Regions from separate parts of the Bacillus sp. LQ16 genome, predicted to be linked through region 1. Evidence: riboswitches for the same ligand, from Rfam matches in the RefSeq annotation. Region 1 holds a riboswitch; the other holds the start of a gene.
The links. A riboswitch is a leader RNA that binds a small molecule or an ion and turns the genes downstream of it on or off. The one in region 1 is predicted to bind thiamine pyrophosphate.
Positions count from the first base shown of each region.

Region 1 (8,049 bases):
AAGGTTTTTTTGTTTCTTACAAAAATGTAAGGTAGTTGTAAGGCAAATCGATAGTTGCATAATAGCATTTTGGATAAACTATGGGTGTAAGGTAAAAGGCAAGCATATTTTAGGTAAATTAAGTTTTAGGCACTCTATATGTGAAAAAGGAGTAGGAGGGCATGGAGAAACGTTGGACGACCTTTTCTTTTTTAGCGACTAGTAACACCGTAATGCTAGATGGAAAAATGGATTTTTTGCACTTGTTTGATCGTGAAGATGATCATTCTTCTTCTAAATTTACAATGAAATGGAATAAATGGAGCGAAAGTTGTAGGTTTGAAGAAGAGGCCCCTAACGAAGAGCAAAAGATTATTTTAACAAACCCTATTAAAGCGTGGGTTGTTCAACGTCGTAAGTGTAACGTCAAAAATCACTTCAAGAAAACTGAGCCGAGACAATTAGTTATCGCTCCGGCCCGTTCTACTTCCAAATCACGCGAAAGTAACATGTAAATATTGAGACACACACCCGAAAAAACATCGTACATATTACGATGTTTTTTTCTTTTTCTACAATGAAATCTTTAAATGAAATATATTTCATCTGCATCTTATATTTATATCTCTTGCTTATTCTAGTAATACATCCGGTGCGAGTTGATGTGAATAAAATATAAGGAGAGAATGAAGATGAAAAAGAGACTATTACCAATTTGTGCAATGGCACTTTTAACAGTAGGATATTCTTCAGTAGCGAGTGCGGATACTGGAACAGTAACAAAGGAAGAAGAAGCGCAAGTGCAACAAGATAAAGCTAAAAAAGAAGAAGCAATTAAGGAACAGCAAAAAAATGAAGTAGAGAAAAAACAAGCGGCCCAAGTACAAGAAAAAAATGATATGGCTAAAAAAGAGGAAGCAATAAAAGCTGAGAAAAAGAGTGAAGAAGAGAAAAAGAGAATAGCGCAAGAACAGTTAAAAAATGATATGGCAAAAAAAGAAGCAGCGATAAAAGTCGAGCAAAAGAATGAAGTAGCTAAAAAAGAAGTAGTAAAGCCAGTTGTACAAGGTGAAAAATTACCAAATACAGCATCAAATAATGTAGCAATGATGGGATTAAGTGCATGTCTTGTAGCGATAGGTACATTATTTGGTTTGAATCGTCGCAATAAGATTAAAGTGTAAATAAAATATTTTCCTATAAAGAATGGAATAATTTCATATATTAAAAATGGTAGGTTACTCCTACCATTTTTTGCATGGAGGGATGAAGAATGAAGTTACTCAATTATATCGGTATCATATTGATGGCTATTGGGCTATTCATGGGATCCTATTACGCTGTGGAATGGTATAAAGGAAAAAGCTCTGCTCAAGAATTAACGAAAGAAGAAATAAAGAGCCTTAAAAATATACAAGATACTCAACTTTCTCATGAAACACCTGTAACTTCTCAAGTGCCTTCTTCTCAAACAGAACATAAAGAAGGTGAAAAGGTAGCGATGTTAAACATACCGAAAATAAAGAAGAAGTTTTCTATATATTGGGGAGCGGATGATACGACTTTGAAAAAAGGAGTTGGTATGTTTGTTAGTGATTTAACGACAACCCCATCTGGAGGAGGACATACTGTACTGAGTGGACACCGAGATACTGTATTTACAGATTTAGGAGAGTTGAAAGAAAAGGATACTCTTGTTTTAGAGTATGATAATAAAACGTACACATATGAAATTCAAAAGACATGGATTACTCATGCGGATGATCGTACTGTTATTATAAAAAAAGAAGAACCGATATTAACACTGACAACTTGTTACCCATTTGATTATATAGGGGATGCACCAGATAGATATATTATCGAGGCGACGTTAACTGGCAGTTATTCAAAGTGAAATTATAGTTTCTGAAAACGGGAGGGGGATATATCAGTTATGTCAAAAAACATTTTAATTGTTGAAGATGAAGACATATTACGTGAAATATTAAAAGATTATTTTTTAAGTGAGCAATATGTAGTGTTTGAAGCGAGGGACGGGAAAGAGGCTTTAGTTGTATTTGAAGAAGAAGAGGTTGATTTAGTTATTTTAGATATTATGTTGCCAGAACTCGATGGATGGTCTGTTTGCCGAAGGATTCGAAAGACGTCCGAGGTGCCTATTATTATGCTAACGGCGCGCGTAGATGAAGACGATACGCTACTTGGTTTTGAACTTGGGGCAAATGACTATGTGACGAAGCCGTATAGTCCGCCAATTTTATTAGCAAGAGCGAAAAGGTTGTTAGAAAGCAGAAAAGTGACAAAGCAACTTTTAGAGAATGAAGATGATACATTATCAATCCACGATATTCACGTTCATTTTCCGTCACGCACTGTTACGGTAAATCGAACTGATATTAATTTAACGCATACAGAATTTGAAATATTAGCGTATTTCATGAAAAATCAAGGAATCGTTTTAACGCGAGAGCAACTCATTTCAAGAATTTGGGGATATGAATTTGCTGGTGATGATCGAACGGTTAATAGTCATATTCGTAATTTAAGAAATAAATTAGGAGAGAAAGCAAAGTACATTACAACTGTAGTACGCACAGGTTATAAATTTGAGGGCAATGTATGAGGAATGGAATTGTACTAAAATTATTTACTCTTACAACAGCATTGTGCATGTTGATTTTAGCGACGATATTTATTGGACAAACGATATTTTTCAAACAATATTATGCGAATCGAAAAGTGGAAGATATTAAAGTGAATTTAAATTCCTTTGGGAAGAACTATTTAAATCATGCAGGAAATGCAGAAGAAATTCAGAAACTAGAGCAAGACTTTTTAAGAGAAAATAATACGTGGATTACGACATTAGATAAGAACGGGAATTTAAAACATGCAGATGATTTTTATTTTGAAGTAACGATAGATCGTAGGCAACAAAAGAGCTTTGGACAACAAATATTCAAAATTCCCTTAGGTAATCTCGTCAATATAGAGGAGATTGATAATAAATTATCAGAGCATTTTTTAGGGCAAGAAATTTATTTTTCTGGAGTGAGAAAAGAAGATAGTTTTATTCCATTCTCTTTTTCTTTATCTAAACAGAATTTAAGCGGATCTAATAAACCGCTAGAAAAAGCATTTAATGAGAAAATGAGAAAATTATATGAGGAGAAAAAGAAAGCAACCGGGGAACAAGTTGTTAAGGAGAAGAGGCCAGCCGTTCAGGAGCAAGCTGCCCCAGAACCAGATGTTTACATAGGAGGGCGTGTTACGAAAGTACAGTTTCCAGATGTAAAAGGCCCCGTAAATCCAATTTATAAAAATACTTTATTTTTGGATAGTATAAAAGAATTTCAAACGGATGTATTACTAAAAGAGAGTAATCAAATAGAGTATTCAACAAAGACAATGGACTATGAAAAGAATGATATAAAATATAAATTATTAATGAAACCAATAAAAGAAAAAGATGGATCAGTAACATATATTTATGCGATGGCTTCTTTACAGCCCGTAGATGAAGCTGTACAAATGGTGCAAGATTATTACATCTATATCATTGCATTTGTAGTCGTTCTTATTTTTTTAGCTTCGTTTTATTATTCAAAACAAATTGCAAAACCATTATTAAAAATAAATGATACGACGAAGAAAATAGCACAATTAGATTTTACAGAAAAAATACCGATTACTTCAAAAGATGAAATTGGAGATTTATCGAAAAATATTAATGTGTTATCAAATAAACTCCATTCGCATATTGGGCAGTTAGAAGAAGATATTGAAAAGGAAAGAAAGTTAGAAAAGACGCGAAAAGAATTCATTTCTGGTGTTTCACATGAATTAAAAACACCGCTAAGTATTATGAAAAGCTGTATTTCTATTTTAAAAGACGGGGTAGCTGAGCATAAAAAGGATTATTATTTTCAGGCGATGGAGAGAGAAGTAGACAAAATGGATACGTTAATTTTGGATATGCTTGAGTTAGCTAAATTTGAATCTGGTACATATAAAATGAAAAAGGATTCGTTTTATATTGATACAGTAATTGAAGAAATATGTGAACATCTATCTGTGGAAATAGAGAAAAAAGAGCTTCGTGTTCATAAAAATATATGTTCATTTGAAGTGATTGCAAATCAAGGCCGGATTGAACAAGTCATCGTGAATTTCATTACGAATGCCATACGTTATACACCAAATAAAGAAGATATTATTATTTCTACAATAGATGAGAAGGATCGTATAAAAGTGTGCATTGAAAATAAAGGTACTCATATTGAAGAAGAACAATTAGATAAAATTTGGGATCGTTTTTATCGAGTGGATACAGCTCGTCAGCGTTCACAAGGTGGGACGGGGCTTGGGCTTGCCATTTCAAAGAATATTTTAGAACTACATGATACTGAATATGGGGCAGGAAATACAGAAGATGGTGTGTTATTTTATTTCTATTTACCGAAAAAAGCGTAGAAAATATGATCTGCGTTTTTTTAAATTATTTTCATATTATCTTTACCTAATCTTTATTTTTAATCAGTATAATTTGTTTAGAATATGAGGTTATGTAAGGAGTCGATGAACCGTGCATAGCAATTGGCTAAGTATAATGGTATTTATTTTCTTTTGCGCATTTATTGTATTTTTAATTAATATTACGATATGAAAAAAGAGCGCTCATTAAGCGCCCTTTTTTTGTGTATTCATTTGATAAGCACTGATGCTTTTGAATAAGCGTGGTGAAGTGATAAATAAAAATATAAGTAAAACGGTACATAGAATATAGGAACCAATCATTGTACTACCGTTAAATATTAAAGAATATAGGAAAGCCGATTGGCCTTTTGGTGCATATTGTCCCCAGAAAATGATACCAGCGATAAAGTGACAGAAGTAACGAGCTAGACTACCGATAAAAGTAGCGACGATAATGTATCCAATTACTTTCTTTCCTTGGTTTGGTTTTGATGAAGGTTTGTCTTTACGGCTACCTAAATTTGATTGTTCTTCGCTATTTTCATTTGACGCTAAAAGCGCCTTTTGAATTGGACGATAGAATAAACCAGCAAATCCAATGAATGCGAAAGCAACAAAGTATTCAATTAATACTTGAATTGGTGTGACGATAATGGCATCGCCTACGACAATTTGTAATAATCCCCAAATTAAGCCTCCTAAGAAAGCCATTTTGAAGCCCCAGCGGTATGCGATAATAAAAATAGGAATCATAGCAAATGAAATGGAACCGCCTGTTGCTGATATTTTGATTGAAAGTGGTAAAATGTCGATGACCAAGGCGAAGGCTGCAAGAATAGCAGATTCGATCATCGCTTGTAAATTGGTGTTACGCATGTTGTCTCCCCCTAAATCCAAGTTGTACAAAAAAGAATAGATATCATAGGAGGATACGAAATACGTAAATAAAAATGAGGTATGTATTTCGGACGTTTGCACAATCCCTGCGTTAGCATTAACTAACAGGTTCGAAGGGTCGGAACGAAGTGTTCCCTCTCAGCGGCATGGCTCCCCCAGTGATAACGAGATTCTTTATTTGCTATTGTTTATTGTAAGCGAAATGGATGAGAATGGCAAACAAATGCTGTATGACAATAATTGAAATAGAATTGTAGCGAAATGTTAATAAATATGAAGCAAAAGGGTATAGTACAAGAGAAATTGGGTGTGGTATAATTTTTTTGAAAATAATTATCATTCTCTTCTGAGGGGGAAGGTTATGAGCTTAGTAGATATTAAAATTGGAGAGAAAGTGTTAGTAAAAAGTATTCAGTCTTTAGATCAGCTATTAAAGCGTAGACTAGCTGCTTTCGGTCTTGCGGAAGGAAGCGAACTTCGCTTGAAACAGAAAGCGATGTTCAAAGGTCCTTGTACATTGGAGTGTCGTGGACAGTTAATTAGTATTCGTCATTGTGACGCGAAAATGATAAAGGTGGAATTAGCGTGAATAAGGTAGCTTTGCTAGGGAATCCGAATACAGGGAAGACATCATTATTTAATGCACTTACTGGTTCTTATGAATACGTAGGAAACTGGAGCGGTGTAACAGTAGAAAAAAAGGTTGGTAAATTAAAAGATAGACAAGGAACATTAATTGATTTACCAGGTGTGTATGATTTAAATCCAGTTTCACGTGATGAAGGTGTTGTAACAAACTTTCTATTAACAGAAGAATTTAATCATATGTTAAATATCGTAGATTCTTCGCAATTTGAGAGAAATATGCATTTAACGTTGCAATTACTTGAATTTGGTAAGCCGGTCTCAATTGGTTTAAATATGGTTGATGTGGCGAAGCAAAGAGGAATTGTCATTGATGTAAAACGATTATCAGAACTATTAGGTGTAACAGTCGTTCCTGTCGTTGCAAGAAGTGGAAAAGGTTGTGAAGAACTACTTGCGACTCTTAAAGAAAATGACAAAAAGGAGAAAAAGCCATTCCTTATTTCATATGGTGTACAAATGGATGAAGGAATTGGAGAAGTAATTGCTCTTTTAGAGACAGCGAATTATGAGCATCCGAGATGGTTAGCACTTCAATTTTTAAGCAATAACGAAGTAGTAGAAAAAGAAATGAAAGCATTACCAATTTATAAGGAACTCATAGCCATTCGATCTCGCTTAGAAGGAAAACTTGATTGTACGTTAGAAGAGCACATTTACAAAACTCGTGAAGCGTATATTGAAAAGTTAAAAACAAATGTTATGAAGCATGAGAAAGAAGGAAAAATTCCTTTTTCAGAAAAAATTGATAGATTAATTACACATAAAATTTTAGGACTTCCAATCTTTTTAGCAGTTATGTTTTTTATTTTTCAGGTTACGTTTACGTGGATTGGTACACCTTTATCGGATATGTTAGATGAGTTTTTTGGTGGTCAGCTTACGGATTGGGTGACGGCTGGACTTACAAGTATTGGAGCTTCTGATTTTATTCAAGCACTCGTTACAGAAGGTATTATTGCCGGTGTTGGTGCTGTATTAGTATTCGTACCACAAATCTTTGCACTATTCTTTTTCATTTCATTATTAGAAGACTCAGGATATATGGCGCGAATTGCAGTTGTTATGGATAGAATTATGGAGTTTTTCGGCTTAAACGGAAAAGCTTTTATTCCGATGATTATCGGTTTTGGATGTAACGTTCCAGGTATTATGGCTGCGAGAACGATTGAACAGGAAAAAGAACGTTTACTTACCATTTTAGTAACACCATTTATGTCTTGTTCAGCACGATTACCTGTATATGCATTATTTGCGGGCGTATTTTTCCCGAATAGTCAGGCGACTGTTGTATTTTCTTTATATGTTGCAGGGATTGTTCTTGCGTTATTAGTTACAAAAATTATGTCTCTTACGATTTTGAAAGCAGAAAAATCTATTTTCGTAATTGAATTACCGCCTTATCGTGTGCCACAAGCGAAAACGTTATGGCTGAGCACGTGGGAGAAAGGAAAGGGATTTGTTCGTAAAGCTGGTACATTCATCTTTGGTGGTTCGGTTGTTATTTGGTTATTAAACTATGCAGGTCCATCAGGATTTGGCGTTGATATGGGAGATAGCTACTTAGCGATGATTGGTGGATTTATCGCACCATTATTTGCACCGCTCGGCTTCGGAACGTGGCAAGCTGCGGCATCCCTTTTAACAGGATTTTTAGCGAAAGAAGTTGTCGTTTCTACAATGGCAATTATTTATGCGGTTAAAGAAGATGTGCTTGGAAATGTAATGGGAGCACATTATACAGCATTATCAGCTTATGCATTTATGTTCTTTATTTTATTATATGTTCCGTGTTTAGCGACCGTAGCTGTTATTAAACGTGAAACAGGATCAGCGAAATGGACGATTTTTTCAGTCGTTTATCCACTCGTAGTTGCTTATGTATTAACGCTCATTATATACCAAGTTGGATCCTTACTCGGATTCTAGAAGGAGATGTATTGTGATGATGGTCAATATTATAATTGGAGCTATCATTTTTGGTTATGCAGCATATACGTTAGTTAATTTTGTAAAGAGAAGTAAAAAAGGAAAATGCGCGGCATGTTCTTT
Region 1 is NZ_CM173491.1:4,677,961-4,686,009, reverse strand. Features, by position in the region: gene AC3EMB_RS23745 (hypothetical protein) at 162-494, shown strand; gene AC3EMB_RS23740 (LPXTG cell wall anchor domain-containing protein) at 672-1,163, shown strand; gene AC3EMB_RS23735 (class D sortase) at 1,253-1,873, shown strand; gene AC3EMB_RS23730 (response regulator transcription factor) at 1,913-2,602, shown strand; gene AC3EMB_RS23725 (sensor histidine kinase) at 2,599-4,452, shown strand; gene AC3EMB_RS23720 (energy-coupled thiamine transporter ThiT) at 4,660-5,331, opposite strand; TPP riboswitch at 5,418-5,519, opposite strand; gene AC3EMB_RS23715 (FeoA family protein) at 5,714-5,941, shown strand; gene feoB (ferrous iron transport protein B) at 5,938-7,926, shown strand; gene AC3EMB_RS23705 (FeoB-associated Cys-rich membrane protein) at 7,943-8,049, shown strand, end outside.

Region 2 (8,049 bases), 1.1 Mb from region 1:
AGCATTTAGTAACAAGTGCACCTTGGCTATTTGCCATCGCGCTATTCATTCTATCTATTTTACTGTACAGCCAAGCAGCAACAGTACGTGCCTTAATGCCACTTGGACTATCCCTTGGTATTCCACCAGCACTACTGATTGCAATGTTCCCTGCAGTAAACGGATATTTCTTCATTCCAAACTATGGAACAATCGTTGCTGCCATTAACTTTGACCGTACTGGTACAACAGGTATCGGTAAATACGTATTAAATCATAGCTTTATGATTCCAGGTTTAATCGCAACATTTACTTCTATCGGCATTGGAATGCTTTTAATTTCTATTATGTTTTAAAGAAAAAGCACAAACCCTTATTTAAAAAGGTTTGTGCTTTTTTAATCAAACGTTTGTTTAAAATTTTGGGCAGTCCATTTCTCCATGTAGCACTTAAAATACTACACGTCCTTCCCTACAAACTTCTCTTTACTTCTTCAGCTAATTTTCTCGTACTTTCATACGCAGATTCAGCTAAACTAATTGCTGAAATAACTGAAACACCGTCCGCACCCGCTTCTATAACTGCTGCTGTATTTTCAATTGTAATCCCACCAATACCAACGATCGGCACTGTAATTCCTTGTTCTCTAAAATAAGCTAATCCTTTCGTTCCTTGAACCGCTTTCGTATCTTTTTTCGTACTCGTTGTGAAAATAGGTCCAACGCCTAAATAATCTGCTCCATTTTCGATTGCAAAGCGTGCTTCTTCAATTGTATGAGCAGATACGCCGATAATTTTATCTCCCATTTTTTCACGAACAGATGTAATTCCTTCATCATCTTGTCCTACATGAACACCATCTGCATCTAATTCAATGGCTAATTCTACATCATCATTTACAATGAAAGGAACACTATATTCCTTACAAAGCGTCTGCAATTCTTTTGCAAAGCGCACTCTATCTTCTCCGATTAAAGAACCTTCCCCCTTCTCGCGAAACTGAAAAAGTGTCACTCCACCATCTAACGCTTCTTTCAATACAGCTAAAGGATCCTTCGTGCAGTTATTGCTTCCCATAATAAAATACACTTGTAATAACTTAGACATTTTCTTTGTTTCAATGCGCATCGTATGTTTCATCCCCCTTACTCTAACTCCTCAATCTTTCCATACTTCTCAATATCACCAGCAGTAGTATTCGCTAACTGATTTAAAAATTCAATTTGGAAACTACCAGGTCCCTTTTCCACGGTCTTAGCAGCTGCCAGTTCCGAAGCTACACCATAAAACGTTAATGCTGCTACTGCTGCTTTTACATAATCTTTTTCCACTGCTACAAATGCTCCTATTACAGACGTTAGTAAACAACCTGTTCCCGTAACTTTCGTTAAAATAGGGTGACCGTTTCGAATAACAATAGTTCTCTCTCCATCTGTAACAACATCTTCTTTTCCAGTAATAACCGCAACTGTATTTAATTCGTCTGCTGCCTGCCTTGCAATACTTACAACATTGCCATTTCCAGTACCAGCGTCTACCCCTTTAATTTCCCATTTCTCATTAATAACGTTTGCTATTTCAGCCGCATTGCCGCGGATAATTGCTAAATCTATTTCGGCTGGAATATGTCTCGCAACTTCTGTTCGATACGAAGTTGCTCCTGCACCAACTGGATCAAATAGTACTGGCACATTGTTCACATTTGCTGATTTACCAGCAAGTAACATCGCTTCTACTTCCTCAGGACGAAGTGTTCCCATATTTAATACTAAAGCTCCAGCAATGCTAGCCATTTCTGCTACTTCTTCTTTTGCATACGCCATTACAGGCGATGCCCCAAGTGCCAACAAACCGTTAGCAGTAAAATTTGTTACAACAACATTTGTAATATTATGAACGAGCGGATTAGATTCTCTCACCAAATCCACTACTTTACTAATTTCTTTCATATTCATCCTTTTCATCTCCTAACTATAATGATGGGAGATACACAAAAAGGCACTTTGCGCGTACGCAAAGTGCCTGAATATGTGCTTTTACACTCTCCCTACGCTGGCATTATCCAACAGGTTCAAATGGTCAATGACGGACTAGTAGCCATACTCTCAGTTTGTATCCACAAACTCCCATGTGTTTCTTATTCATCTACTTCAAAGTCTACTCTTATTCTAGTAAAATAACAAGTTCTTTACTTTTTCTATTTAATATAGAAGCAACTGATAAAGTGAAACTTTAATTAGTTGGGATTTTGTTCCCTCCATTAAAAACCGATCAAATATGGAGCGAAACTGAATCTCAAGAAGATGTATGCTATATTTAACTTATGGAAATTTGAAAGGATGTTTTTAATATGTCAAAAAGCGTTGTAATCGCTGAAAAACCTTCCGTTGCACGAGATATTGCTCGTGTACTGAAGTGTGATAAAAAAGGAAACGGCTATCTTGAGGGTAGTAAATATATTGTAACTTGGGCTTTAGGTCATCTCGTTACATTAGCAGATCCAGAAAGTTATGATGTGAAATATAAAAAGTGGAATTTAGAAGATTTACCGATGCTACCTGAGCGTTTGAAATTAACGGTTATTAAACAAACTGGTAAACAATTTAATGCTGTAAAAAGTCAGCTACTTAGAAAAGATGTAAATGAAATTATTGTAGCAACAGACATCGACTTATCTCTATAAAATATATCTGCACATAAATTCTAAAACACCTTTCATCCTTCATTTAACAATGATATCTAATATATTTATAATTGCACATAAAAAGAAAATTGTACGTTAAGACTAGCTTTCTTATTAGGTGTATTTTCCCTAAAGAAAAGGCACCCTTTCGAGTGCCTGCCACCATGAGCTATGTTATTTGAAAGAATATAGGCTCAAGTTTATTATGGTAGTAAATTTATAAATTTTGATAGTAGTTACAATAAAATGTATTAAGTTTTAAAACAGCTTGTAATACTTTTTTCGGATCATTTTTCTCAAGCATTTGTGTAATTGATAAATAATATAACTTGTCATTTAATTGGTTTAATTTTATGGTCATTCTTAACCCTTTAAGTTCGTTTAGCATTAAATGATATCTTTTAGCATCGTCGGGATTACTAGGGATATTTTGTTTTATAATACGCTCACAATCTAGAGCTAAACTTATAAATTCATGATGATTTGTCATGCTATCCTCCTAATAAATTTTATTGTAACCAACTGTTATCTATCTTATTAATCCAGTATTGCATAGCTCCACCTTCTCTATATTCTTGAACTATACTTGTACCTTTAAGATATTGAGTTTGCGAAGCTGTAAATCCTTTAAGTATTCTCGTTCCTTTAGGTACCGTGATTTTATATTGTATATTAAGCGGATTCCCCCAAGCTTCTAATACGGCTAACTCATTTCTAGTTTCTTCAATATTTCTTTCTTTATCTCCCCACCAATAGCCAAGACCATATTTAGATTCCGGTTCACCAGCCTTGCTTCTTCTATATAAAGTAAGTAGCTGATCAGTCTCTATAATTTCTATTTTTAATTCCTTAAATGCTAATACATCCGAATTTGTTTCTTTAAAATCAAAATTAGAAAATCCTGAAGAACGTATTACCTCTCTCTTTAAACTTGCTCGTTCCATTATACTCAGATTTAAATTATCTATTTTATCTAGGGCCTGATTCATTTCTTTAACTGACCAATTATTCAAATCACTATTTCTAATATAGCTAATTTTTTCTCCTAGATTAATATTATCATTAAAAACACTAGTCATTTGCTCAATATTGCTTAAATTGATGTTTTTTTCCTTTGCATATGTAACCGATAAAGGAAAAGAACTTATTAATAAAATTAACATGATTATAATAGAAAAATACTTTTTCATACTTAATTCTGTCTCCTTATATGAATCTATTTTTAACTATTTCAATTAGAAATAAAATCTAATTTTCTTAAAATAAATTTCCATACCGTTTCTTCTCCTGTAATGACAGAAGCTCTACCAACCATTCCTGTATGTAGTTCTTGTAAATCTTTTGTATCAATTGTGGCTTCTAGTTCATACATATACCCTTTAGTATTTTTATCAAAAGTAGGATATGCTGATACATATGTTATTTGCCCCATTTGTTTATCCGTTTTCTGTAACTTAAACGAATATTGTACTTTATCTCCTTTTTTTATTCCTTTTATCTCTTGAGCTGGTAATAAGATTCTTACTTTTTTTTGGTCTTCTTTTGGGATAATCGAAACAATTTCTTGGCCAGGATTAATTAAATCCCCTTGTTGTAAGATGGCAGGAAATTGTACAATCCCGTCTTTTTGTGCTTTTATAATTGTCGTTTCATTTTGATGACGCAGTCCATCTAACTCTTGCTTTTTAATAAATAGTTCTTGTTCTAGGGATTGAATACGTTGATTCACTGAAATCATAGATTCTTCTTTATATTGTTTTAAAGCATCTTTCTTTTGTTCTTGCTTTCCTTCTTTAGTAACATCCACTTTTGTTCTTTCATGCTCTAAAGTTTCTTTTCGTTGTTGAATACGCTTTTCTACACTATTTTTTTGGGATTCTAAATTTTCTTTTTTATCATCCATTACTTGTTTTTGTTCTTCTAATATATTTTCTTTTGTTTTTTGTTTTTCAATTATGTCTATTTCTCTTTGGATATTTTCGTTTTCTGCAATTAATCCTTGTAAAACTTCATCTTGTTCGCTTGAAATTTTACTATTTTCTATTGTTTTTATTTCATTGTCTTTTTCATTTTGTATAGATTGATATCTTTGATCATAAGCCTGATATTCTTCTCTTATTTTTTTATCCACATCATCAAGAAAAGAAGATTTATGAGACTGGATACTCTCTTTCAACTGTTCTAACATCCCTTTTTGTTTTTCTAAATGTTCCACAATTTGATTCATCTGATTTTGTTTATCTGTTAATTCCTGATTTTTTAATTGAATTAAAATATTTCCTTTTTTCACTTCATCACCAGGCTTAACAGCAACTGTATCAACCACACCTACAATTTGAGTACGAGACACACTTGCATCTGATTTTCCTTGTATCATTGCCGTTCCCTTACTTACAATATCTATCTTACTGACATAAGCCCAGATTAAGAAAACAAATAAGCTCATCAAAAGAAAAACAAGTAATCCAGCAATAAAACGAGGTGGTTTTCTTTCTAATAATTCCTTACTATCAGTTAGTTGATCAAACGAATAAAGCTTACTCATCTTGAACACCTCGCATTACATAAGATTGAGATTCTATGTGTTCTATATGAACAGTTTGATTCTTCCACAAACGGTAATACTCTCCTTTATGGAATAATAATTCTTCATGGGCGCCTTGCTCTTTAATATTTCCTTGTTCCATCACGAAAATTTGATTTGCATGCTGTATTGTACTTAATCGATGCGCAATCATAATTACAGTAACTCCTTGTAATCCCAACTCCTTTAACATATCCGTAATATGTTTTTCCGTTGTAGAATCTAAATTACTTGTCGCTTCATCTAAAATTAAGATATCTGGTTTTTTTAATAACGCTCTTGCAATTGCTAAACGTTGTCTTTGTCCACCAGATAAATTGGACGCATTTTCTTCTAAGAGAGTTTCATAACGTAACGGTAATTCACCGATAAACTCATGTATACAAGCTTGCTTACATACGTCTATAACCTCTTCTAGAGTAACTGGTCGTGCTAAACCAAAACATAAATTTTCATAAATAGAAGCACTAAAGAAGAATGACTCTTGAGAGACATATGCAATTCGATCACGTAATGCAGTACGGCTTATCTCTTTGATATGATAATCATCATAATATATATTTCCTTGCTGAGATTCATAATAATGCATTAATAGTTTTGAAATGGTTGTTTTACCTGATCCACTCTCTCCTACAAATGCTACTTGACTACCTGACTCAATTGAAAAACTTATGTTATTTAGTACATTTTTACGTGTTCCATAACGAAATGTAACATTTGAACATTGTATTTTACCTGATAATTTTTTAGGAGATACTTTATTATCCTCTTTTTCACTCTTTTCTTGATCTAAATCAAAAATTTCATTTAATCGTTCTCCAGCGACTAGTGCAGATTGCATGGTAGGCTGAATACCAATCAAATTTTCAATTGGATTTAAAAAATATACTAAAAGTGCATTATATGTAATTAACTCACCTATCGTCATATTCCCTTTTAATACTTGTATGGAACCAACCCAAAGGATGATAGTTCCACCAATTAATTCAAGTCCCATTTTAATAGAACCTTGTAAATTGGATAGCATTCCTCTTTTAAATACATGCCTTAATAGATTAATAAAACGACTTTCAGTTTGAAAAAACACTTCTTTTTCTGCGTTATAAGACTTTACAGTTGCAATTCCATTTAAAGATTCTACTAAATAGGAATTTAATTTTGCATTACTTTCCATTTCTTTGCGATTAATAGATTGATACGGCTTATGGAAGGCAAAAATAATACCAATATAGAAAGGTATTATTAATAAAGTCACACCAAATAAAATAGGACTATGGACATATAACAAAACAGCTCCTATTGTAACCATTAATGTATCAATCATTAAAGTAACTGTTATGGTTGACAAAGCATCGCGTATTTTACTTGCGTCCATAAATCGAGAAATAATTTCGCCCACTTTTCTTGTTTCAAAGAAATTCATTGGTAATCCTACAACATGACGATAATACCCAAGCATTAAATGAATATCTATTCTCCTACTTAAATATAAGATTAAATGAGTACGAAAATAAGAAAGCAGTATCTTAAATATATACAATATAATAATTCCAATTGATACAATATGAAGTGTCTGTATCAATTGATTCGCCACGATATCATCAATTAAAAATTTAAAATAAAATGCTCCCAATAACCCAAATAAATTAAAGAAAATAGAAGCAAAAAACAATGGTATTAATAAACTTTTTTGTTGTTTTAATAATACAAGAAATCGTGAAAATGTTCCCTTTGATTCTTTTCCTTTTTGAAAATTTTGTCCAGGAGACATTAATACAAGAATACCTGTCCAAATTTGACAGAATTCTTCTAACAAGTACGTAACCAATCCCTTTTCTGGATCAGCAATATAAATTTTATTATCTTTAACCTTATGAATTACTACATAGTGTAACAAACCACCATTGACTACAACATGAGCAATTGAAGGTAATGGAATTTCTTTTAAATCTTCGGGTTTTGTTGCTTTTACAGCTTTTACTTCAAACCCTAGTTTTTCACCAGCCTCCATCAAACCTTTAATATTTGTTCCCGCTAAATCTGTACCAGCCACTTCTCTAATCTTTGAAATAGAAGTAGTAAACCCATAATGGCGAGAAATCATCGCTAAACATGCTGGACCACAATCTTTTAAATCCTGTTGCCTAATACAAAAAAACTCTTTTTTGAACAAAATCGCAGCCTCATTTCCTTTATATTTAAATATAACAAGTTAAATATTATATCTAAATATAATAAAAAAATAGACAATATGTAATTTTGCATATTGTCTACCTTTCCTGGAAATAAGTGTTATTATAAAACCCGTGATTGTTATATCGCGATTAAGAAATTTTAATAATAACATTTTTATACTATTAACTAATTAATTACGTGTAATAATCAAAAACATAATAATAAGGGGTATGAATCATTATGAAATTAGAATTACTTACAGAAAAAGAACTTTTAGAAATTTCAGCTGGTGGGGCTGGTAAATGTGTAGCAGGTATCGCTTCTGGCGCAGTTGGTGGATTCCTAACAGGAGCTAGCTACACTTGGGAATTTGGTCCTGCTGTAATTTATGGCGGCGGAGTAGGCGCTTTAGCTGGCGGCGTTGCTGGCGGAATTGCTGGTTGCTAATAAAAAATAAAAGGAGAATCATATTATGAACTTAGAGACACTTACAGAAAAAGAACTTTTAGAAATTTCAGCTGGTGGAGCTGGTAAATGTGTAGCAGGCATCGCTTCTGGCGCAGCATTAGGATTCCTGAATGGCGCTAGCTACACTTGGGAATTTGGCCCCGCTGTAATTTATGGCGGC
Region 2 is NZ_CM173491.1:444,254-452,302, reverse strand. Features, by position in the region: gene AC3EMB_RS02300 (anaerobic C4-dicarboxylate transporter family protein) at 1-335, shown strand, start outside; gene thiE (thiamine phosphate synthase) at 451-1,107, opposite strand; gene thiM (hydroxyethylthiazole kinase) at 1,125-1,934, opposite strand; TPP riboswitch at 2,007-2,119, opposite strand; partial or broken gene AC3EMB_RS02285 (toprim domain-containing protein) at 2,330-2,644, shown strand; gene AC3EMB_RS02280 (hypothetical protein) at 2,880-3,152, opposite strand; gene AC3EMB_RS02275 (autotransporter) at 3,172-3,852, opposite strand; gene AC3EMB_RS02270 (HlyD family efflux transporter periplasmic adaptor subunit) at 3,894-5,207, opposite strand; gene AC3EMB_RS02265 (peptidase domain-containing ABC transporter) at 5,200-7,419, opposite strand; gene AC3EMB_RS02260 (Blp family class II bacteriocin) at 7,662-7,868, shown strand; gene AC3EMB_RS02255 (Blp family class II bacteriocin) at 7,894-8,049, shown strand, end outside.
Region 2: it holds a riboswitch for thiamine pyrophosphate, as region 1 does, so the genes downstream of both, thiM (hydroxyethylthiazole kinase) here and AC3EMB_RS23720 (energy-coupled thiamine transporter ThiT) in region 1, are expected to answer to the same signal.